3 regions of the Pararhizobium sp. DWP1-1-3 genome follow, and region 1 is predicted to be linked to each of the others. Evidence: predicted binding sites of a transcription regulator. Region 1 holds the regulator's gene; each other region holds the start of a gene.
The links. The regulator PhoB, encoded in region 1, activates phosphate uptake and scavenging genes when phosphate is short. The targets are predictions, from matches to a motif close to TGTCATNNANCTGTCAT.
Positions count from the first base shown of each region.

Region 2: ACP7BS_RS23500 (TIGR03364 family FAD-dependent oxidoreductase) is a predicted target of PhoB. The motif match lies at 1,200-1,216, and genes of this name have one in related genera.
Region 3: ppk2 (polyphosphate kinase 2) is a predicted target of PhoB. The motif match lies at 1,769-1,785, and genes of this name have one in related genera.

Region 1 covers NZ_JAFCTR010000016.1:103,514-111,524, reverse strand. The annotation lists gene pstB (phosphate ABC transporter ATP-binding protein PstB) at 1-328, shown strand, start outside; gene phoU (phosphate signaling complex protein PhoU) at 407-1,117, shown strand; gene phoB (phosphate regulon transcriptional regulator PhoB) at 1,225-1,908, shown strand; gene ACP7BS_RS25010 (VOC family protein) at 1,930-2,310, opposite strand; gene ACP7BS_RS25005 (GcrA family cell cycle regulator) at 2,317-2,850, opposite strand; gene ACP7BS_RS25000 (aspartate aminotransferase family protein) at 3,284-4,483, shown strand; gene argF (ornithine carbamoyltransferase) at 4,530-5,447, shown strand; gene ACP7BS_RS24990 (Hsp33 family molecular chaperone) at 5,780-6,775, shown strand; gene apaG (Co2+/Mg2+ efflux protein ApaG) at 6,789-7,181, opposite strand; gene ACP7BS_RS24980 (CDP-alcohol phosphatidyltransferase family protein) at 7,277-7,888, shown strand; gene ACP7BS_RS24975 (hypothetical protein) at 7,901-8,011, opposite strand, start outside.
Region 2 covers NZ_JAFCTR010000014.1:87,376-95,386, reverse strand. The annotation lists gene ACP7BS_RS23505 (M14 family zinc carboxypeptidase) at 52-1,110, shown strand; gene ACP7BS_RS23500 (TIGR03364 family FAD-dependent oxidoreductase) at 1,283-2,413, shown strand; gene phnX (phosphonoacetaldehyde hydrolase) at 2,410-3,189, shown strand; gene ACP7BS_RS23490 (ArsC family reductase) at 3,260-3,610, shown strand; gene ybaK (Cys-tRNA(Pro) deacylase) at 3,614-4,087, shown strand; gene ACP7BS_RS23480 (MBL fold metallo-hydrolase) at 4,098-4,982, shown strand; gene ACP7BS_RS23475 (aminopeptidase) at 5,072-6,319, shown strand; gene ACP7BS_RS23470 (pyrroline-5-carboxylate reductase family protein) at 6,316-7,098, shown strand; partial or broken gene ACP7BS_RS23465 (EamA family transporter) at 7,088-7,989, opposite strand.
Region 3 covers NZ_JAFCTR010000007.1:11,792-19,802, reverse strand. The annotation lists gene ACP7BS_RS15610 (winged helix-turn-helix transcriptional regulator) at 1-255, shown strand, start outside; gene ppk2 (polyphosphate kinase 2) at 822-1,724, opposite strand; gene ACP7BS_RS15600 (hypothetical protein) at 1,946-2,323, opposite strand; gene ACP7BS_RS15595 (aspartate kinase) at 2,777-4,030, shown strand; gene ptsP (phosphoenolpyruvate--protein phosphotransferase) at 4,121-6,388, shown strand; gene prfA (peptide chain release factor 1) at 6,633-7,715, shown strand; gene prmC (peptide chain release factor N(5)-glutamine methyltransferase) at 7,712-8,011, shown strand, end outside.

The sequences.
Region 1 (8,011 bases):
ATCCGGCACCGGCCTTTCCGGTGGTCAGCAGCAGCGTCTGTGCATTGCCCGCGCCGTTGCCGTCAGCCCGGAAGTCATCCTGATGGACGAGCCGTGCTCGGCGCTGGATCCGATCGCGACCGCCAAGGTCGAGGAACTGATCCACGAACTGCGCACGAACTACACGATCGTCATCGTCACGCACTCGATGCAGCAGGCCGCCCGCGTTTCGCAGCGCACCGCCATGTTCCACCTCGGCAATCTCGTCGAGGAAAACGACACCGACAAGATGTTCACCAATCCGGACGACCAGCGTACCCAGGATTACATCATGGGCCGCTTCGGCTGAGGACTTAGCTTGCCACCCTGTCATGAGGGCAGGGTGGTGGCCTTCCAACCCGGATTGTGATCGCAAGGAAAAACAATCATGTCTACGCACATTGCTTCCGTCTACGACGAAGATCTGAAGTACCTGACCCGGCGTATCTCCGAGATGGGCGGCCTGGCCGAACAGATGGTGGCCGAATCCGTGCGCGCGCTGGTCAATTCCGACCTGGCGCTTGCCCAGAAGGTCATTTCCGACGACGCCATTCTCGATGAGGCCGAGCGCCAGATCGGCGAAAAAGCAATCGTCACCATCGCCAAGCGCCAGCCGATGGCTGCCGACCTGCGCGAAATCATGGGATCGATCCGCATTGCCGCCGATCTCGAGCGGGTCGGCGATCTCGGCAAGAACAACGCCAAGCGGGTCATCGCCGTATCGACCGCCAGCCTGCCGCGTCAGCTGGCCCGCGGCCTCGAGCATCTGGCCGAGCTTGCGCTCGTTCAGCTCAAGGAAGTGCTCGACGTCTATGCGTCGCGTTCGCCGGAAAAGGCCAACAGCATCCGCGAGCGCGACAATGAGATCGATGCGATCTACACGTCGCTTTTCCGTGAACTGTTGACCTACATGATGGAAGATCCGCGCAACATCACGCCTTGCACGCATCTCTTGTTCTGCGCCAAGAACATCGAGCGCATCGGCGACCACGCCACCAACATCGCCGAAACCATCTACTATATGGCGACCGGCGCGCAGCCTGTCGGCGAGCGACCGAAGGACGATACGGCCAACACGGTCGGCGCGATCGGTAACTGATCACGCGATAAAGTAAGTAAATTCTTACGCACTGATTGCGCGAGCGGCCGCTGGAGCCGCTCGGCAAGCCTTCGGCCATCCGGCCGGGCGCCAAGGAGCTGAACTGAATGTTGCCAAGAATTGCCGTCGTTGAAGATGAAGAGGCGCTCAGCGTCCTCCTCCGATACAATCTTGAGGCCGAAGGGTTTGAAGTCGATACGATCAATCGTGGCGACGAGGCGGAAATGCGCCTGCAGGAACGCCTTCCCGATCTCCTGATCCTCGATTGGATGCTGCCGGGGGTTTCCGGCATCGAACTGTGCCGCCGGCTGCGCCAGCGCTCCGAGACAGAGCGCCTGCCGATCATCATGCTGACGGCACGCGGCGAGGAAAGCGAACGTGTTCGCGGGCTCGCCACCGGCGCCGACGACTATGTGGTCAAGCCGTTCTCGACGCCCGAACTGATGGCGCGGGTCAAGGCGATGCTGCGCCGGGCCAAGCCCGAAGTGCTGTCAACGCTGCTGAAATGCGGCGATATCGAACTCGACCGCGAAACCCATCGCGTCCATCGCAAGACCCGCGAAGTCCGTCTCGGACCGACCGAGTTCCGCCTGCTGGAATTCTTCATGGCCTCGCCCGGCCGTGTCTTTTCGCGCTCGCAGCTTCTGGACGGCGTCTGGGGCCACGACATCTATGTCGATGAGCGCACCGTGGACGTCCATGTCGGACGCCTGCGCAAGGCGCTGAACTTTTCCAACATGCAGGACGTGATCCGCACCGTGCGCGGCGCCGGCTATTCGCTGGAAAGCTGAGCGCCGTACAGGAAAGAACCGTCAGGCACTGCCGAGCGGTTCGCCAATCTCGATGGCGTGACCATCCGGATCATAAAGGCGGAAGACCCTCTGCGCCCAGGCTTGCGTCTCGATGGGGTGGATGAGGTTTACATCGCCGGAAATGCGCTCGAAAAGCGCATCCAATTTATCGTGTTCGAAATAGAGCAGGATATTTTGTCGGCCATAGGGCTCGGGAACGACTGACGGCTGTCCCCAGACCGTCGTTTCCAGGGATTTGCCGTCATGGATGGCAAATCCCGTTTCAAACATAACAAAATTGCCGAAGTCTCGGCTGATCACCAATCCCAGTATCTCGCAATAGAAAGTCTTCGAGATGCCGATATCCCGCACGAACGGGATGGGATTGACGAAACGGCCGATCCGGCCTCAGCGGGCCCGGCGACGCTCGCCGGACGGCTGGTAGGCAAGCTTGGCGTGGAATGTGCAGTAGGGCGATGTGTCCGGGGAATCGTTGCCGCAGAAGTGGAACTCGTCCTTCATCGGATCGCCAATCGGCCACTTGCAGGTGCGGTCGGTAAGCTCGGTCAGGACCAGGCGGCGCGACATCGGAACGACAACGTTATTGCCGGCCGGCGCTGCTTCCTGATCCTCGCTCGCGCCGATTTCCACTTCTTCCTTCATGACGGTTGCACCGGCGGTGCGGGTCACTGTGCGGGTGGCGGTCATGCGCGACGCTGTGTAAGTCGGTGCACGCGGCGCAGCGGACGGTGCTGGACGTTTTGCACGTGCCGTTGCGGTGCTGCCGCCGGCCTTGGCGCGGCCCGGCAGGCAGAGACGGTGGACCTTGCCGATGACGGCGTTACGGCTAACGCCGCCGAGCTGTGCAGCGATCTGGCTCGCGCTCAAGCCTTCGGCCCACAATTTCTTGAGTTTTTCGACCCGCTCGTCAGTCCAATTCATGGTCTTGTCTCCATTCCCAGCGTTGGTGATGGTCGAATCCTCCACCGAGCCCTGGATATGATCCGAGGCTGAAACGCGATAACACTTTTGGTGACTAGGTCCGCCGCATGCGTTCTAGTAATTGTTTCTTAACGTAGAGCCCGGGGGACTCTCTGACAAGAGTCCGGGGAATCTCACCGAATCGATTTCTGAGTTTTCCCCAACTTGCTTGCTATGCGTGGCATTTTTGCAAGGGTATCCGGCTAAAAAAATTGCGTCCGCTGTATAGCCGCGAATTGCCGGAAATCAGGGGCTTTTGTTGACATCGCAGTGCGAAGTGAAGATAGTGCCCCTGCCGCCGAAAGGCGGCATTTTGATTTTTTGCGGGTTGGTCACAGCCCTATCGACGACGCCGATTGTACAATTGCCGTGATGGTTTGAGGAGACATGCGCCATGGCCGATGCCACGCCGCTTTATGACACATATGCACGCGCGCCCCTGCGCTTCGAGCGCGGCGAAGGCGTCTGGCTGATCGCCGAGGACGGTACCCGCTATCTCGATTTTGCTGCCGGTGTGGCGGTTAATTCGCTGGGGCACGCACATCCGCATCTTGTGTCGGCATTGAAGGAGCAGGCAGACAAGGTCTGGCACCTCTCCAACCTTTATGAAGTTCCCGGCCAGGAAAGCCTCAGCCGCCGGCTGACGGAAGCGACGTTCGCCGACAAGGTGTTCTTCACCAATTCCGGTGCAGAAGCGCTGGAATGCGCCATCAAGACGGCGCGGCGCTATCATTTTTCCAAGGGCCAGCCGGAAAAATTCCATATCATCACGTTCGAAGGCGCCTTCCACGGCCGCACGCTGGCGACCATCGCCGCCGGTGGGCAGGCAAAGTACCTGGAAGGTTTCGGCCCGAAGGCGCCGGGCTTCTATCAGGTGCCATTCGGCGACATGGGCGCCCTGAAGGCTGCCATCAGCGAAGAGACCGCTGCGATCCTGATCGAGCCGATCCAGGGCGAGGGCGGTATCCGCACGGTACCGAAGGAATTCATGCAGGAATTGCGTGCCCTTTGCGACGAATACGGCCTGCTGCTCATCCTCGACGAGGTCCAGAGCGGCGTCGGCCGGACCGGCAAGCTGTTTGCGCATGAATGGGCCGGCGTCACCCCGGACATCATGGCGGTCGCCAAGGGCATCGGCGGCGGTTTCCCGCTCGGTGCCTGCCTTGCGACCGAGGACGCGGCGTCCGGCATGGTCGCCGGCACGCATGGCTCGACCTATGGCGGCAATCCGCTGGCCATGGCCGTCGGCAATGCCGTTCTCGATGTCATCCTTGCCGACGATTTCCTGCAGAACGTCCGCGATGTTTCTCTGGTCTTCCGGCAGGGCCTTGCCTCGCTGGCCGATCGTTTCCCCGATGTCATCGAGGAAATCCGCGGCGAAGGCCTGATGCTCGGCATCAAGGCCAAGGTGCCGTCTGCCGATCTGCTGAAGGCCATCCGCGCCGAAAGACTGCTGGCGGTGCCAGCGGGCGAGAATGTCATACGCCTGCTGCCGCCGCTGGTGACGACAGCCGAAGAAGCCCGTGAAGGCCTGGCGCGGCTTGAACGCGCCGCCGAACAGCTGACAACGGAGCGACGACAGGCATCGGCCTGAACGATGCTTCGCTAACACGCTGAAAAAACACAGGACTTTGAATAGAATGGCCGGCACCAGACATTTTCTCGATCTTTCTGCCATGACGACAACCGACTTGCGGTCGATCATCGAGGACGCCCGCGTCCGCAAAGCCGACACCAAGGCCGGAACAGCCGAAAAGCCGCTGGCCGGCAAGATGCTGGCGATGATCTTCGAAAAGCCCTCGACCCGTACCCGCGTGTCCTTCGATGTCGGCATGCGCCAGCTCGGCGGCGAGACGCTGTTTCTGTCCGGTACTGAAATGCAGCTCGGCCGCGCCGAGACCATCGGCGACACGGCCAAGGTCCTGTCCCGCTATGTCGATGCCATCATGATCCGCACCACCGATCACAACCGGCTGCTGGAACTGGCCGAGCATGCCACGGTGCCTGTGATCAACGGCCTGACGGATGCCACGCATCCCTGCCAGATCATGGCCGATATCATGACGTTCGAGGAACATGCAGGCCCGGTCAAGGGTAAGACGATTGCCTGGACCGGCGACGGCAACAACGTGCTGCATTCCTTCATCGAAGGTTCGGCGCGTTTCGGCTACCGCATGAACATGGCCGTGCCGCTCGGCTCGGAGCCTGACGACAAGATCCTCAACTGGGCCCGCAACAATGGCGGCGAGATCAAGCTCTATCACGATGCCGATCAGGCCGTGGACGGCGCCCACTGCGTCGTCACCGATACCTGGGTGTCGATGAACCAGGAACACCGCGCCCGCGGCCACAACGTCTTCCAGCCCTTCCAGGTCAATGCCCAGCTGATGGCGAAGGCCGACAAGGACGCGATTTTCATGCACTGCCTGCCGGCCCATCGCGGCGAAGAGGTGACGGACGAGGTCATCGACGGCAAGCAGTCGGTTGTCTTCGACGAGGCCGAGAACCGTCTGCATGCGCAAAAGTCGGTTCTTGCATGGTGCCTCGGCGCTCTCTAGCGACTGTCGCGCAAAAGTGCCTAGCGGCAAAGCAAACCTGAAAGATCGCGGCGCTTTAGCCGGCTTGCCCGGCATATTGAAAACCGGGTGGTGGCACACGATCTAAGCAACACGTTGAATGACCGGCAGGCGGCACGTCCTCCTTTGCCGGTCATTCGTATTCAGAAATATCCATCCATCCGCGCCGCCGTCCTCCATGGAGGCGGCTGAGCGAACGGCCGTTTTTTCAGGAACGATCTGGACAAAGCGGGCTTGCGCAGGATCAATAGAAAGCATCGGACAGCGACCCGGCCTTCATGGCGGGAAAACGTCCGAGGGCTAGGAGCAGAGTGATGACGGAAGCAGACTTTGGCCTCGGCCAGTTCGATTTTGCCGGCGACGATCATGTCGTGCCCTTTCAGGTAGAAGGCCTCGACGTGCGCGGCCGCGCCGTCCAACTCGGCCCGATGCTGGATGCGATCCTCGAGCGCCACAACTACCCCCTACCGGTCGCCCGTCTCGTTGCCGAAACGGTCGTGCTGACGGTACTTCTCGGCACCTCGCTGAAATTCGAAGGCAAGCTGATCATCCAGACCAAGAGCAATGGCCCGGTCGATCTGGTCGTTGCCGATTTCGCCACGCCGGACCGGGTGCGCGCCTATGCGCGCTACGACGAGGAAGCTCTGAAGATTGCGGAAGAAAATGGCCTGACCCAGCCCCAGCATCTGCTCGGCGAGGGAATCCTTGCCTTCACCATCGATCAGGGCGCACATATGCAGCGCTACCAGGGTATCGTGCCGTTGGACGGCGCCTCGCTGGAAGAGATTGCCGGCGTCTATTTCCGCCAGTCGGAACAGATCCCCACCAAGGTTCGCCTGGGTGTCGCCGAACTGCTCGATCGCGATGAGAACGGCAAGCCACGCCATCGCTGGCGGGCCGGCGGCATGGTCGCGCAGTTTCTGCCGGAAACGCCGGACCGCATGCGCCAGCGGGACCTGCACGGTGGAGATGGCGACGCGACGGATGCCAACGCTGACTTCGAGGTCGATGATCTCTGGGGTGAAGCCAGCGTCATGGTTCAGACAATCGATGCCGACGAACTGACCGATCCGACCGTTGGTACAGAGCGTCTGCTTTACCGGCTGTTCCATGAGCGTGGCGTCAAGGTCTATCCGCCGCAGGCGGTCTACGATAAATGCAGCTGTTCACGCGAGCGGCTGCGCGATGTGCTGGCCGCCCTCAGCCAGGACGATATCGATCATGCGGCGGAGGACGGAATGGTGTCGGTCAGCTGCGAGTTCTGCTCGACGACCTACAGCTTCGAGGCAACGGAAGTGAAGCCGCAGTAAGACGCTGCGGCCGTCAGTTCAGCGTCCGGTTCTGGCCGGGCGAATCCAGCGAGAAGGCGGGGATGGCGACGTTGAAGGACACGCCTTGCGTGGTTTCCATCAAATAGTGGCCGAACATTACCCCTGATGGCGTATCGAGCGGGCAGCCGGAAGAATACTCATAAGTATCGCCGGGGTTGAGAACCGGCTGCTCACCGATGACGCCAGGTCCATTGACCTCGTCCACCTGGCCGTTTTCATCGGTGATATGCCAGTAGCGCGTCATCAGCCGGACCGTCTCGTCGGACAGGTTCGAGATCAGGATCCGGTAACCCCAGACGTACCGGCTGTCATCCGGATCGGATTGCTCCTCCAGATAATAAGGCTCGACGGTCACCTCGATGTCGCGTGTCAGCGCGCGGTACATATGCAAACCCTTTTCAAGTCCATAGGCGATATTCTACAGCAAGATGGTTTCGTCAAGAATAATGGACAGCGTAAACTGTCTGGATAGGGCACAGCATGCTGGACGGTCATCTCAGGAAGCGGCTCGACCCTTGGCTGGATCGTGCAGGTCAAGGTTTGGCGGTGCGCGGTATCGGGGCGGACACGGTTACCATCATGGGTTTCGTGATCGGCCTGGCGGCCGGGATCGCCATTGTTCTCGACGCTTATGTCTGGGCCTTTGTTCTGATCGGCTTAAGCCGGATTTGTGACGGCCTCGACGGCGCCGTCGCCCGGGCGACCCGAAAAACCGATTTCGGCGGTTTCCTCGATATCGTGCTCGATTTTGCCTTCTACGGTCTCATCCCGTTCGCCTTCATCCTGGCCGACCCTTATGAGAACGGCGTTGCCGGTGGGCTCTTGCTGCTGTCATTCTATGTGAATGGCGCCAGCTTCCTCGCATTTTCCATCATGGCTGAAAAACGCGGTCTTACGACGGAGCTGCGCGGCGCGAAGTCGCTCTATTTCACCACCGGTCTTGCCGAGGCGACCGAAACGATCGGCGTCTTCCTGGCCTTCTGCCTGTTTCCACAATGGTTTTGTGAGATCGCGGCGATCTTTGCGCTCGTCTGTTTCTATACGGCCCTGTCGCGCATCATGCTGGCCACTCAGGTTTTTGGTAGAAAGTAATTATGGCGGGGCCTATTGCTTGACGGACTGGGAGGTTAGGTAATCCAAATCTAATCGGGTCAACTGCTGCCGGAGCTTTTTGAGTTTCTGTTTCGCCATTCCTGTTCGGCCAAGCATCAAGCC
Region 2 (8,011 bases), on a different contig from region 1:
CATCGGTCGGAACCCGCATAAGCCCCTGAAATTGCAAAAGGGAAGATGGTCATGGAAATTTCTGAAATCGTCATCAAGGGAGACACACCGGGTGTCGAATGGCGGCTTCCGATCATCCGGTTCAACGGCAGCGACGCCAAGGCGCCGAAAATCTATATCCAGGCGGCATTGCATGCCAATGAACTTCCGGGCACGGCGCTGCTGCATTTCCTGTGCGAAAAGCTGCGTCAGGCCGATGCCGACGGTACGATCCTCAGCGATATCACCATCGTTCCGCAGGCCAATCCGATCGGCACGGCGCAATCGCATTTCGGCGATCTGCAGGGCCGTTTCGACCTCGGCTCGCGCACCAATTTCAACCGCGAGTTCCCGCTGATCCCGCTTTCCGAACGCCAGACGCTGGTCGAGGATCTGGAGCACTATCCGGTGGTCGAACAGCTGAAGCGGCAGCTGCTGCATATGGCGCTGGGGGCCGATCTGATGCTCGATCTGCATTGCGACGACGAATCGGTACAATATACCTATGTCGACGAAGCCTTCTGGCCGGAGGCCGCCGATCTGGCATCGGCGCTCGATATGGAGGCCGTGTTTCTGGCTGACGGCGAAAGCAGCGCCTTCGAGGAAGCTGTCGGCTATGCCTGGAAGCATGAAACCGCCGAAAAGGCAAAGCGGCTACCCGGCCGCCTCGCCGTGACGGTCGAGCTTCGCGGCACGCGCGACGTCTATCCGGACATGGCCCGCAAGGATGCCGAAGGGCTCTGGCGCTTCCTTGCCGCCCGCGGTGCTGTCCGCGGCACCGTCGCCGTCCTTCAGCCTTACAAGGGCAAGGTCACGCCGCTCGACAATATCGAGATGATCCGTGCGCCGCAGGCCGGTACCGTGCTGTTCCATCGCACCATCGGCGACACCGTCGCTGCCGGCGATCTTCTGGCGACGATCATTACCGTACCGGGCATGGAAGGCGGTACGATCGATATCCACGCCCCCCAGGCCGGCCTGATCGCGACCCGCACCTCGCAGCGTTTCGCCCGTCGCCGCGACAACCTGATGAAGATCGCCTGCGACGAGCCCACCCAGGCGGTGCGCAAGCCCGGTGCGTTGGAAGCCTGAGCCACCGTCTTTGTCCTCGGGCCGCGCTTCGGAAAATCCTGAGCGTTTGAGGCGTGAATGAAGTGGATAATCGCCGCCCTGCCGGCGGTTGTCATAATCCTTTTATGGAATTGCGTTCTTTAGCCGCGAGCCAACCCGACCTGACCCGTTGCGGGCACGCAGGAGAGAACGCATGCCCATCTATGATCTCGCCGTTGTCGGTGCCGGTATCGTCGGCCTCGCCCATGCCTATGCGGCGGCGAAACGCGGCAAGAGGGTTATCGTCATCGACCGCGATGCGCAGGCCAATGGCGCTTCGGTGCGCAACTTCGGTTTCATCACCGTCACAGGCCAAGGGGCCGGCGATTGCTGGACCATGGCGCGGCGGGCGCGGGATATCTGGGCAGAGACCGTCGACAAGGCCGGCATCGCCGTCGTTCAGCGCGGCATGGTGCTGGCCTCCCGGTTCGATGAATCCGAAGCGGTGATCGATGCTTTCCTGCGCACAGACATGGCAGAGGGCTGCGCAAGGCTGACGGCGCGCCGGGCGCAGGAGCATATTGCCTGCCTGCGCACCGACGCTGCTCGCGTCTCGCTCTACAGCCCACACGAAATCCGCGTCGAATCCCGCACGGCGATCCCGCTGCTAGCGCGGTTTCTCGAAGAGCAGCTTGGCATCATCTTCCTGCGCAGCACCACCGTTACTGCGGTCGAACCGCCGCGCGTGGAAACGGCGGATGGCGTGATCGAGGCCGAAACGGTGGTCATCTGCCCAGGCGACGATTTCACCGGCCTTTTTGCCGAGCGCATTGCTGCCTACAATGTCACCCGCTGCAAGCTGCAGATGCTGCGCGTGCGGCCGCGCCAGCCGGTCCGTTTCAAGACGGCCGTGATGTCCGATCTCGGACTTGGCCGCTATCTCGGCTATGCCGACCTGCCCGAGGCCGAGCTGCTGAAGAAGCGCCTCGATGCCGACCTGAGGGCGGAGCGCGACAACGGCATCCACCTGATCGTCACCCAGTCGGCCGATGGCTCGCTGGTCGTCGGCGACAGTCACCATTACGCCGCGACGCCCGATCCCTATGCCTCCGACGCCGTTGATGCCATGATCCTTGGCGAATTCGACCGGGTGCTCGATCTGCCGGGACGCGTGATTTCCGAGCGCTGGATCGGAACCTATGCCTCGGCGCCGGACCGCTGGCGTTTTACCGACAAGCCTTCCGATAGCACCCGCATTGTCGTCGTCACCGCCGGATGCGGTGCCTCGACGGCGTTCGGCATCGGCGAGGAAACCATCAATGAACTCTATGGGAGTGCCGCATGAGCAAGTTCAAGGCCGTTATATTCGATTGGGCCGGCACCGTCATCGATTTCGGGTCCTTCGCACCGATGGGCGCCTTTGTCGAAACCTTTGCCAAATTCGGCGTCCATGTGACCATCGCCGATGCCCGCAAACCGATGGGGCTGCCGAAGCGCGCCCATATCAGCGCCATGCTGTCCGAGCCGCATATCGCGGCGGGCTGGACATCCGCGCAAGGGGCAGCACCCGATGAAAGCGCCATCGACAGGGTCTATGACCTGTTCGTGCCGTTGAACGAAGAGGTGGTCGGCGACTATTGCACGCTTGTTCCAGGCACGCTCGAAACGGTTGCCTACCTGCGCGCCAAGGGCATGAAGATCGGATCGACTACCGGCTATACGCGCTCGATCATGGAGCAGGTGCTGCCGCTTGCGGCCGAACAGGGCTTTGCGCCCGAAAACCTGATCTGCGCCGATGACCTGCCGCTTGGCCGCCCGACGCCGATCGGCATGTACAAGTGCTTCCTCGACCTGATGGTCTATCCGGCCGGCGCGGTGATCAAGGTCGACGATACCGAGCCTGGGATTGCTGAGGGCGTGGCCGCCGGCTGCGTCACGGTCGGACTGACGCTCTCGGGCAACGAGGCAGGCCTGACACTGCCGGAGCTTGCCGCTCTTTCGCCGAACGAACGCGCTGCCCTTCATGAAAAGATCGGTGCCAAGCTCAAGGCCGCCGGTGCCGATCACGTCATCGAAACCGTCGCCGGCCTGCCGCAGCTGATCGACATGCTGGAGCGCTGATAGACGCCGTCCGGCATTCTCAGCCGGATATCTTCATGCTATCCCGCATACCGGTAAAAAGGGATTGAGCATGAGCGTGACCATTTACGGCATCAAGAATTGCGACACGATGAAGAAGGCGCGGACCTGGCTGGAAGGCCAGGGGATCGCCTATGATTTCCACGACTACAAGGCCTCCGGCGTGTCGCGCGAGACGCTGCAGCGCTGGACGGCGGCGCTTGGCTGGGAAACGGTATTGAACCGCGCCGGAACCACATTTCGCGCGTTGCCGGATGCCGACAAGCAGGAGCTCACCGAAGACAAGGCGATCGCCCTGATGCTCGCCCAGCCGTCGATGATCAAACGCCCGGTGCTCGACCATGACGGCACGCTGACTGCCGGCTTCAAGCCGGAAATCTATGGCGGCCTTTTCCAGGGATAGACCATGTCGAAGAGCACCCGCGCGACGCTTGCGCTGACAAAGGCCGCAGCCCCCTTCACCGTCCACACCTATGACTACGACCCGTCGGCCGACCGGATCGGCATGGCGGCGGCCGAGGCGTTGGGCGAGGCGCCGCACCGCGTGTTGAAGACGCTGATGGCCGAGGTCGATGGCAAACCGGTCTGCGTGGTCGTGCCATCCGATCGGGAAGTCAGCATGAAGAAGCTGGCGGCGGCGTTTCAGGGCAAATCGGCCAATATGATGAAACCGGCCGAGGCCGAGCGGCTGACCGGCTATCATGTCGGCGGCATCAGCCCGTTCGGGCAGAAGAAACAGGTGCCGACGGCGATCGAGGAGGCAGCCCTTACCGAGCCGCTGGTCTATATCAATGGCGGCCAGCGCGGCCTGCAGGTACGGCTTAAACCCGATGATGCCCGCAAGGCCCTGAACGCGGTTGCCGCCCCGCTGATTGCCTGAGAGAAACACTATGTCCGAGATGACCGAGACGCTTTCGATCCTTGAACCCTATCCCGGCATCTTCGCCTATTATGACGGGCGGATTGCCGGCAAGCGGTTGCATGCCGAAGGCCCGAACTGGCTGGACGATGGCGCCTATTCCCTGGGCGTTGCCTCCTATGCCATCGTCGATGGTGACGAAGCGCTGGTCTATGACACCCATATCTCGCTGGCACACGCGAGAGCAATCCGGGCACATCTCGAAAGCCGCGGCGTCCGCACGATCCGCGTCGTGCTCAGCCACTGGCACAAGGATCATATTGCTGGTACCGCCGTGTTTGCCGGTTGCGAGATCATCGCCCTCACGTTGACGGCGCAGAAGCTAGAGGAGAACCGCGACCGGATCGAAGTGGCCAACCCACCGATTGCGCCGCTGATCATGCCGACACGGCTGTTTGATGAAAAACTGGAGCTCACGGTCGGCCAGCGCCGTGTCGAACTGCATCATTTCGCGATTCACAGTGCGGACGGCAATGTCATCTGGCTTCCGGACGAAAAGCTGCTGCTGGCCGGCGATACCCTGGAGGATACCGTCACCTACATTGCCGAACCCAAGCGGATTGCTACGCATATCGGCGAACTGCGGCGTCTGCGGGAATGGCCGATCGACAAGATCCTGCCGAGCCACGGTGACAGGGTCCGCATCACCGAAGGCGGATATGCACCGGCACTGATCGATGCGAATCGAAGCTATCTCGAGCGCCTGGCGGCCGCGATTGCGCAAGGCGAAACCGTGATCCCGCTACTGAAGGACTTCGCCGCCGCCGATATCGCGTCGGGTGCCATCCTTTATTTTCCGCCCTATGAAGCGGTCCACCAAAGCAATATCGCGGCCATGACCGCTGCCATGCAATGATGGGCTCAGTTGCGCAAATGCGCCTTCAATTTAGCCACAAAGCACACTAAGTCTTTCGTGTGACGCCAATTCAGCAGACAGGTACTCCCATGACCTCTCCCGTTCACCAAGCCGTCGATCCCGTCAAACTGGACAAGCTCGCCGAAGTCGCCATCAAGGTGGGGCTGAGGCTTGAGCGTGGCCAGGATCTCCTGATCACGGCGCCGATCGCCGCGCTACCGCTGGTGCGGCTGATCACCAAGCATGCCTATATCGCCGGCGCCGGGCTGGTGACGACGTTTTATTCCGACGAGGAAACGACGCTCGCCCGCTATGCCCATGCCCCCGACGAGAGCTTCGACAAGGCCAGTGGCTGGCTTTACGACGGCATGGCCAAAGCCTTTGCCGGCAACACCGCCCGTCTTGCCATATCCGGCGATAACCCGATGATGCTGGCCGCCCAGGACCCTGCCAAAGTGGCGCGCGCCAACAAGGCGATGTCGATGGCCTACAAGCCGGCGCTGGAGAAAATCTCCAATTTCGACATCAACTGGAACGTCGTCTCCTATCCCAACCCCGCCTGGGCGAGGCAGATGTTCCCGGACGATGCCGAAGCTGTTGCCGTCGAAAAACTCGCCAATGCGATCTTTGCCGCCTCGCGCGTCGATGTCGCCGATCCGATCGCGGCTTGGGGTCAGCACAATGCCAACCTCGCCAAGCGCTCCGCATGGCTGAACGGCGAGCGTTTTTCCGCGCTGCATTTCACCGGCCCCGGCACCGATCTGACGGTCGGGCTCGCCGACGGTCATGAATGGCATGGCGGCGCCTCGACCGCGAAGAACGGCATCACCTGCAATCCCAACATTCCGACGGAAGAGGTCTTCACCACGCCGCATGCGCTGCGCGTCGAAGGCCATGTGTCGAGCACCAAGCCGCTGTCGCATCAGGGCACGCTGATCGACAATATCCAGGTTCGTTTCGAAGGTGGCCGCATCGTCGAGGCCAAGGCGTCGAAGGGCGAAGAGGTGCTGAACAAGGTGCTGGATACCGACGAAGGCGCGCGGCGCCTCGGCGAAGTGGCGCTGGTGCCGCATTCCTCGCCGATCTCGGCCAGCGGCGTGCTGTTCTACAACACGCTGTTTGATGAAAACGCCTCCTGCCACATCGCGCTCGGCCAGTGCTATTCGAAATGCTTCCTTGACGGCGCCTCGCTCAGCCAGGAACAGATCGCGGCGCAGGGCGGCAATTCCAGCCTGATCCATATCGATTGGATGATCGGTTCAGGGGAAGTCGATATCGACGGCGTTCGCGCCGATGGCGCCAAGGTTCCAGTCATGCGCAAGGGCGAATGGGCTTGACCACGCTCGGCGTCATCGGCGGAACCGGCTGGCTCGGTGGGGCTCTGCTTCGCCCAGCACTCGCCAAGGGTTTCGTCGCTGCCGCCGATCTCATCCTGTCGTCGCGCAGCGGCAAGACGGCAGGTTTTGAGGGCTGGCCGGATATCCGGTTTGTCACCGATAACCAGGCACTGGCGGCACAATCCGACATCGTCATTCTGTCGGTGCGGCCGGAAGATATTGATACGCTGGAGCTTGATCTGTCCGGCAAGCTGGTCATCTCGGTCATGGCCCGCGTGCCTGCAGAAGCGCTGCTTGCGCGCTTCAAAAGCGAACGCGTCATTCGCGCCATGCCGAATGCCTGCGCCGAGCAGGGGCTTTCTTTTACCCCCTGGCTTTCGACACCGGGGGTGACTGCTGCGGACGCTGCTTTTGCCGACGGCTTCTTTGCCTGCTCCGGAAAGACGACAAAACTGTCCGCGGAAAGCGAGCTGGATTATTTCACCGCCCTGACAGGGTCCGGCCCGGCATTCATTGCCGCCTTTGCCGATGTGATGATCCGTGATGCCATCGCAAATGGCGTGGCTCCGGATGTTGCCGATACCGCCGTCCGTCAGCTCTTTCTCGGCTCCGGCGCGTGGATGGCCGATGCTTCGGAAACAACGGCCGATACTGTTCGGGTCTTTACCGAGTACGGCGGGACGACTGCGGCCGGCCTGACGGCGATGCTGTCGGCCGATATCGCCGGGCCGATCTCCAAGGGGCTGGCGGCCGCAAGGGACAAGGCCGCTAAGGGCTGACGGTTTTCGGCGTGACCGGTACTGCAGCACGGGGCGCCATCTGTGCCCGTTGCCCGAGCCATACGCTGACCAGCACGGCGGCCATGCCGATAATCTGCAGCGGCGTCAGGTTCTGGTTCAGCACGCCCCAGCCGAGCAGTGTGGCCACCAGCGGGCTGAGAAAGCCGAGCGAGCGACGGCTGCTGGTTCCAGCTTGGACAGGCCGCGAAACCACAAGAGATAGGTGAAGGCGGCGCCGATCAGACCCAGCCATGCCATACCAAGCACATTGGTCGTGGTCGGCATTGGTAGCGCCGGTTCGAACAACATGGCCACCGGCAACAGCAGCAGGCCGCCCGCCGCGAGTTGCCAAGCAGTAAAGGTCAGGCTCGACACAGGCGGCGCCCAGTGGCGTGTCAGCACCGTGCCGAACGCCATGGAGACCGCGCCGGCCAGCCCGGCGATGATGCCGATCGGGTCGAGCGCCGCTCCAGGCGTCAGCACCAGCAGGGCGACGCCGGCCATGCCGACAATACCGGCAATGATCGCCATCGTCTTGACCGGCGTGCCGATCAGCATCCGCGCCAGCGTTACGACGATCAGCGGCTGGATGGCGCCGACGGTCGCAGCAACACCGCCGGGCAGGCGATAGGCCGAGACGAACAGCATCGCCCAGAAGAACGAGAAATTGAGCGCACCCAGAATGAAGCTGCGCGCCCACCAGATGCCCTGCGGCAATTGCCGGACGATCAACAGCAGGATGAGACCCGCGGGCAGAGCGCGCAGCATGGCGACGGTGAGGGGATAGCCATGCGGCAGGAATTCGGTGGTGACCAGATAGGTGCTGCCCCAGATGGCGGGTGCGATGGCGGTCAGGCCTATATCGGTGAGGGATGCGGATTTTATCTTCATTTGAAGTATCTCGATTTCAAGA
Region 3 (8,011 bases), on a different contig from region 1:
ACCGAACCCTCGATCCAGCTGGTGCCGCTTTTGGCGCAGATGGGCGCCTGGGGCAGGCGGCACACGCGGGCCTCCGAGGAATTGTCGATCCGCGCGGAACTGCTGGAAGAGGGCGGACCGGCGGTGTGGACTGATTTCATGGAGGAATTGCGGGCGCTGCATCTGGATGCGCCGGCGCCGGCGCGATCGGTGTTTGCGGAGCTGCGGGCGGCGTATCTGGCGGTTGTGGCGAGGAATGCGGGGGCTGTGGGTTGAGAGAAGTGGGCTGACACGGGGCTTTGGGTTGGTTTCTCGCGATTGTTCCTCTCCGTCATCCTCGCCCTCGTGGCGGGGATCCAGCCGCCGCGCGTCTGCGCGGCGAGAGAACGGCTTCTCCTTTGGCGTGAAGAGTCTTTTGACCCGACGGACGTGGGGTCACTGGACCCCCGCCACAAGGGCGAGGATGACGGGAGGTGGAGTGCCGTTTACAAGCAAAAGAGGCGTGAACTGAAGCCACAACACCCAGCGTGGGGCGGTGACTGAAGCCTAGCGGCTTTTGCGGGAGCGCCCTGACGGCGAAGCTCCCAAAGGGGCAATTTGCCGAAGCGGATACCTCATTTTCCGTCATCCTCGCCCTTGTGGCGGGGATCCAGTCCGCTCACGTCCGTGAGCGAAGGACTCTTTTCACGGCGCCGACGCGCCGTGGCTAGATTCCTGTGACGGGCACAGGAATGACGGAGGTTTGGGATGCCGCTTGATGCCCCCAATGAACCCATCAAAGCCGGGGAGGCCCTTTTCATCAGTTCAAACCCAGCCCATTCCAGCCGGGCCATTACTCCCAATCAATACACTTCCGGCACATACAGTTCCGGTGGAACCGGGTGGCGCTGGTAGTCGTCGTTGCGGACGCGGTCGGGCAGGACGAGGTCGGGTTTGGGGACGTCCTCGTAGGGGATCTGGGCGAGCAGATGGGCGATGCAGTTGAGGCGGGCCTTCTTCTTGTCGACCGCCTGGACGACCCACCACGGTGCTTCCTCGATGTGGGTTTTCGCCAGCATCTCTTCCTTGGCCTTGGTGTAATCCTCCCAGTGAATGCGGCTTTCCATGTCCATCGGCGACAGTTTCCACTGTTTCAGCGGATCGTGGATGCGCATCTGGAAGCGGAACTCCTGCTCCTCGTTGGTGATCGAGAACCAGTACTTGATCAGGATGATGCCGGAGCGCACCAGCATGCGTTCGAATTCCGGAACGGTGCGGAAGAATTCATCGAGTTCCTCCGGCGTGCAAAAGCCCATGACGCGCTCGACGCCGGCACGGTTGTACCAGGAGCGGTCGAACAGCACCATTTCGCCCGCCGTCGGTAGTTGCGACACGTAGCGCTGGAAATACCATTGGTTCTTTTCGCGCTCGGTCGGTGCAGGCAGGGCGACGACCCGGCAGACGCGCGGATTGAGCCGCTGGGTGACGCGCTTGATGGCGCCGCCCTTGCCGGCACTGTCGCGGCCTTCGAACAGCACGACGACCTTGAGCTTCTTGTATTGAACCCAATCCTGCAGGCGCACCAACTCATGTTGCAGGCGGAACAGCTCGCGGAAATAGGTCTTGCGCTCGAGCGTGGGCTCGGCCGGCCCCGACATGCCCTCGGCGACCAGCTCGTCGAGCCGGTCTTCTTCCATCTGCATTTCCAGCTCTTCGTCAAAGCTGTCGGCGATTTCCGCCTTGATGCGGTCGAGTTGGTCGATCATTGGTCACACATCCCCGTTGGTCGCCGGCACAGGAGCAGGTCTTCATGACAGGTCTATGACAGTGGCATTGTTCTGCCAATCTGAAGGTTTGAAACAGCGGCGCGGCGGCGCTACCGGCCGTGGTTGCGACGTTCCTTGGCGACCATCTCTATCTCGTTGGTCCAGATGCCGCCTGAATAGTTTTCCGGCAGTCGGGAGAGCATGCTGACCTTGAAACGGAGCTAATCAATCCGCCGCAGTTGTCTTGCAAAGACACCAAATCGTGTGCCTCGCCCGGTAATCGCGATTTGTACGCCGGGATGAAGAGTTTTCCGCACTTCGTCGGAGATGTAACACAGCGTTTGGGCGACAATTGGCAACTGATCCATTGTGACGGAATTTCCGCATTTGCTTGATCTTCCCGTCTGCACACCCGAAACAGTGTAGATGTGCTCGACGTTGTGGCCGGCGACCAGCGTAATGATCGCCGGGCCGCCCGCCATGACTGCCGAATAGCTGATGAAAAATCCAAATACCGGCGAAACAACCACCGCCAGCGCCTTTCGCGCCTCCCCAATTCCAGTTTCTTTGGTTTTCGCTCGGACGACAGCGATACTCATGTATATGGCTGCCGAAACTACTGCAGCGCTTAATGCGGCTCCCGTCGCCTGGTTAACCCAGTCCACAGCCGGTAAGTACTGGAGTCTGAAAATTGGCAGTAGCAATGGTAATAAACCAAGCAAAAACCAGCCGACAGTGAGCCCAATTCTCAGGTTGGCTAGCTTTGTTGATTTGGCGCGTCGCGATGTGTGTTGTTTGTGTGTCGACATGGGCTAGGCGATATTGTTGATGGAAGCGGCCAAAACAGCGTCAGGAGCTGGCGTGTTTATGCGGTTTCTGGTTGTATGGCAATATCAGTACACTGCAGTGGCTGCTTCCGGACGCAAAGAAGAATGCTGCAATAACCCGCATCCTTCTCCATTGCACCGCGCCGGCAATTTCGCTAAGAGACCGGCGACTTGAGACGACACGGGCGCGGGTTTGCGCGCAGCATTTTCGACCGGTAGAGGCACATGGCACGCATCGTGATGAAATTCGGCGGCACGTCCGTCGCGGATATGGATCGCATCAGGAATGTGGCCCGCCATGTGAAACGTGAAGTCGATGCCGGCCACGAGGTTGCGGTGGTGGTATCGGCGATGTCCGGCAAGACCAACGAACTGGTTGCCTGGACACGCGATGCCTCGCCGATGCACGATGCGCGCGAATACGATTCTGTCGTTGCCTCCGGCGAGCAGGTGACCTCCGGTCTCCTAGCGCTGGCGCTGCAGAATATCGGCATCAACGCCCGCTCCTGGCAGGGCTGGCAGATCCCGATCAGGACCGACAACGCCCATGGCGCGGCGCGCATCATGGAAATCGACGGCACCGAACTGATCCGCCGTTTCGGCGAGGGCCAGGTGGCGGTCATTGCCGGCTTCCAGGGGCTTGGACCCGACAACCGGATCGCCACGCTCGGCCGCGGCGGGTCCGACACGTCGGCAGTCGCGATCGCCGCTGCGGTCAAGGCCGACCGTTGCGATATCTATACCGATGTCGACGGCGTCTACACCACCGACCCGCGCATCGAGCCGAAGGCCAAGCGCCTGAAGAAGATCGCGTTTGAGGAAATGCTGGAAATGGCGTCGCTCGGCGCCAAGGTCCTGCAGGTTCGCTCGGTCGAGCTTGCCATGGTATTCAAGGTTCGCACCTTCGTGCGCTCCAGTTTCGTAGACCCCGATGCGCCGGGCATGGGCGATTTTCTGAACCCGCCCGGTACGCTGATTTGTGATGAGGATGAGATTTTGGAACAGGAAGTCGTCACCGGCATCGCCTATGCCAAGGATGAAGCGCAGATTTCGCTGCGGCGCCTGGCCGACCGGCCCGGCGTATCCGCCGCCATCTTCGGCCCCCTGGCCGAAAGTCATATCAATGTCGACATGATCGTCCAGAACATTTCCGAGGACGGTTCCAAGACCGACATGACGTTCACGGTGCCCTCCACCGACGTCGACAAGGCCTTGAAGGTGCTCAACGATTCGAGGGACAAGATCGGCTTCGACGTCATCCAGAACGAATCAGGCCTGGTCAAAGTCTCGGTCATCGGCATCGGCATGCGCAGCCATGCGGGCGTGGCTGCGTCCGCTTTCCGCGCACTTGCCGAAAAAGGCATCAACATCAAGGCAATCACCACCTCGGAAATCAAGATTTCCATCCTGATCGATGGTGCTTATGCCGAATTGGCCGTTCGCACTTTGCATTCCGTCTACGGTCTGGATAAGAGTTAAAGCGGACGGTGGTGACGGCGTTTTCGCTTCTATAAGCCGGAACAAATTACCGCTTGCAGTTGTTGACTTTTATTCGGGAGACGTTGCGCGATGAGAGACCTCTCTGCGGGTCCACGCGTCCTCCTCAGGCGGTTGCGCGAACTGATGGCGGAACCGCTCGAGCCGCAGGATCGCCTTGACCAGATTGTTCGCCAGATTGCGCAGAACATGGTCGCAGAAGTGTGCTCGGTCTATGTGCTGCGCTCAGACGGGGTGCTCGAACTCTACGCCACCGAAGGCCTGAACAAGGACGCCGTGCATCTGGCGCAATTGAAGATGGGGCAGGGCCTCGTCGGCACCATCGCGGCCTCGGCACGGCCGCTCAATCTTTCCGACGCGCAGGCGCATCCGGCCTTCACCTACCTGCCGGAGACCGGCGAAGAAATCTATCATTCGTTCCTGGGCGTGCCGATCCTGCGCACCGGCCGCTCGCTCGGCGTTCTCGTCGTGCAGAACAAGGCCAGCCGCACCTATCGCGACGACGAGGTCGAGGCGATGGAAACAACGGCAATGGTGCTGGCCGAAATGGTGGCGACCGGCGAGCTGAAGAAGCTGACCCGCCCGGGGCTGGAACTCGACCTGTCGCGGCCCGTGACGATCGACGGTTCGAGCTTCAACGACGGCATCGGGCTGGGTTACGTCGTGCTGCACGAGCCGCGCATCGTCGTGACCAACCTTTTAAACGACGATACCGATCATGAGCTCGGCCGGCTGGCCGAAGCGCTGGGTAGCTTGCGCATCTCGATCGACGACATGCTGTCGCGCCGCGACGTTTCCATGGAAGGCGAACACCGGGCGGTTCTCGAAGCCTACCGGATGTTTGCGCATGACCGCGGCTGGGTGCGCAAGCTCGAAGAGGCGATCCGCAACGGTTTGACGGCGGAAGCGGCGGTCGAGCGGGTGCAGAGCGAAACCAAGGCGCGGATGATCCGGCTGACGGATCCGTATCTGCGCGAGCGCATGCATGATTTCGACGATCTGGCCAACCGGCTGCTCAGGCAGCTGACCGGGTACGGCGCAAAGATGTCGGCGACGAATTTTCCCACCGACGCGATCGTGGTCGCCCGTGCGATGGGGGCGGCCGAGCTGCTGGATTATCCGCGTGAAAACGTGCGCGGCCTCGTGCTCGAGGACGGTGCGGTGACCAGCCATGTGGTGATCGTTGCGCGGGCCATGGGCATTTCGGTGGTCGGCCAGGCTGCGGGCGTGGTGGCGCTTGCGGAAAATGGCGATCCGATCATCGTCGATGGCGACGATGCCAAGGTGCATTTGCGGCCGATGGCCGATCTGCAGCGGGCGTATGAGGAAAAGGTACGGCTGCGGGCGCGCAAGCAGGAGCAGTTCAAGGCGCTGCGCGGCGTCGAGCCGGTCACCCTGGACGGCAAGCGGATCAAGCTGCAGATGAATGCCGGCCTTCTGGTCGATCTGCCGCAGCTGGTGGAATCCGGCGCCGAGGGCATCGGCCTGTTCCGCACCGAGCTGCAGTTCATGATCGCATCGACCATGCCGAAGATGGAAGAGCAGGAACTGTTCTACCGCAACGTCATGAAACAGGCGGCCGGCAAGCCGGTGACGTTCCGCACGCTCGATATCGGCGGCGACAAGGTCGTGCCCTATTTCCGCGCTGCGGAAGAGGAAAACCCGGCGCTCGGCTGGCGGGCGATCCGCCTGTCGCTCGACCGGCCGGGCCTGCTGAGAACACAGCTGCGCGCCATGCTGCGGGCTTCCGCCGGCCAGGAACTGCGCATCATGCTGCCGATGGTGACCGAGGTCTCCGAGCTGCGCACGGTGCGCGAGTTGTTGCAAAAGGAAATCCAGCGGCAATCGAAAATCGGCGAGCAATTGCCGCGCAAGCTGCAGTTCGGCGCCATGCTGGAAGTGCCGGCGCTGCTCTGGCAGCTGGACGAACTGATGGACGAGGTGGATTTCGTCTCGGTCGGCTCCAACGACCTGTTCCAGTTCGCCATGGCGGTCGATCGCGGCAATGCGCGGGTGTCCGACCGCTTCGACGTGCTCGGCCGGCCGTTCCTGCGCATCCTGCGCGATATCGTCCGGGCGGGCGACCGCAACGAGACGTCGGTGACGCTGTGCGGCGAGATGGCGAGCAAGCCGCTGTCGGCGATGGCGCTGCTCGGCATCGGCTATCGCTCGGTCTCGATGTCGCCGACGGCGGTCGGGCCGGTCAAGGCGATGCTTTTGGCGCTCGATATCGACAAGCTATCGACAATGCTGCACGCGGCACTCGACGACAAGCGGAGCCAGATACCGGTGCGCGAAATGCTGGTGGCGTTCGCGGCGGAGACTGGGGTTCCGTTGTAGCGGCGGTGCAGCCAGAGTTCCTGGAGGCTTACCCCCCTCTGTCACTCCGTGACATCTCCCCCTCAAGGGGGGAGATTGGCCGTTATGATTGTGCGCCCCTGACTTTGCTGTAGATAAGGGAAAAGAATGATCTCCCCCCTTGAGGGGGAGATGTCACCTTGGTGACAGAGGGGGGCAAGCCTCCCCAATTTCGGACAGAATGACGGACGAACGCGTGAAGCGGTCGGCACCCACGGAGTACACATTGGCAACCTTACCTGTTGAAAAGATGCGCGAGCTGGAGCGCCGGTTTTCCGAGATCGAGGCGCGCATGGCCGAGGGGCCGGCGGCGGACGTCTATGTGAAGCTGGCGTCGGAATATTCCGAGCTGCAGCCGGTGGTGACGAAGATCAGGCTGTATGAGAAGGCACAGGCCGAGCTTGCCGACGTCAACATGCTTTTGACCGCCAAGGATACCGACCGCGAGATGCGCGATCTCGCCGACATGGAAAAGCCGGAGATCGAGGAGCGCATCGAAAAGCTCGAGCAGGAAATGCAGATCCTGCTTCTGCCGAAGGATGCGGCCGACGAAAAGAGCGCCATCCTTGAAATCCGCGCGGGTACCGGCGGTTCGGAGGCAGCGCTTTTTGCCGGCGATCTCTTCCGGATGTACGAGCGTTATGCGGCGGGCAAGGGCTGGAAGGTCGAGGTGCTCTCGGCCAGCGACGGCGATGCCGGCGGTTTCAAGGAAATCATCGCCACGGTGACCGGGCGCGGGGTGTTTTCCAAGCTGAAATTCGAATCCGGCGTGCACCGGGTGCAGCGTGTGCCTGACACGGAAACGCAGGGGCGCATCCACACGTCGGCGGCGACCGTCGCGGTTCTGCCGGAAGCCGAGGATATCGATATCGAAATCCGCCAGGAAGACATCCGCATCGACACGATGCGCTCGTCGGGTGCCGGCGGCCAGCACGTCAACACGACGGACTCGGCTGTTCGCATCACCCATATGCCGTCCGGCATCGTCGTCACCTCGTCCGAAAAATCGCAGCACCAGAACCGCGCCAAGGCGATGCAGGTGCTGCGCTCGCGGCTCTACGACATGGAGCGGCAGAAGGCCGACAGCGAGAGATCGGCTTCGCGCAAGAGCCAGGTCGGTTCGGGCGATCGCTCGGAACGCATCCGCACCTATAATTTTCCGCAGGGGCGCGTCACCGATCACCGCATCAACCTGACGCTCTACAAGATCGACCGGATGATGATGGGCGAGATCGACGAGGTCGTCGATGCGCTGCTCGCCGACTACCAGGCCGATCAGCTGGCACAGCTGGGCGAGGTCAAGGGATGACCGATACGCTCGACAGCCTGTTTGCCGAGGCCAGGGCCCGCTTTCTGCAGGCCCATATCGGCGAAGCGGCGCTCGATGCGCGCGTGCTGATATCCGGCCTGCTCGATCTGCCGGCAGTGGCGTTCATGACGCGCGGCGGCGAGATCGTTTCGGACAAGGACGCAGAGCGCATTCGCGCGGCGATTGAAAGGCGGGCGGCGCATGAGCCGGTTCACCGCATTCTCGGTCAGCGCGAGTTTTATGGCCTGACGCTCGGCATGTCGGAGGACACGCTGGAGCCTCGGCCGGATTCGGAG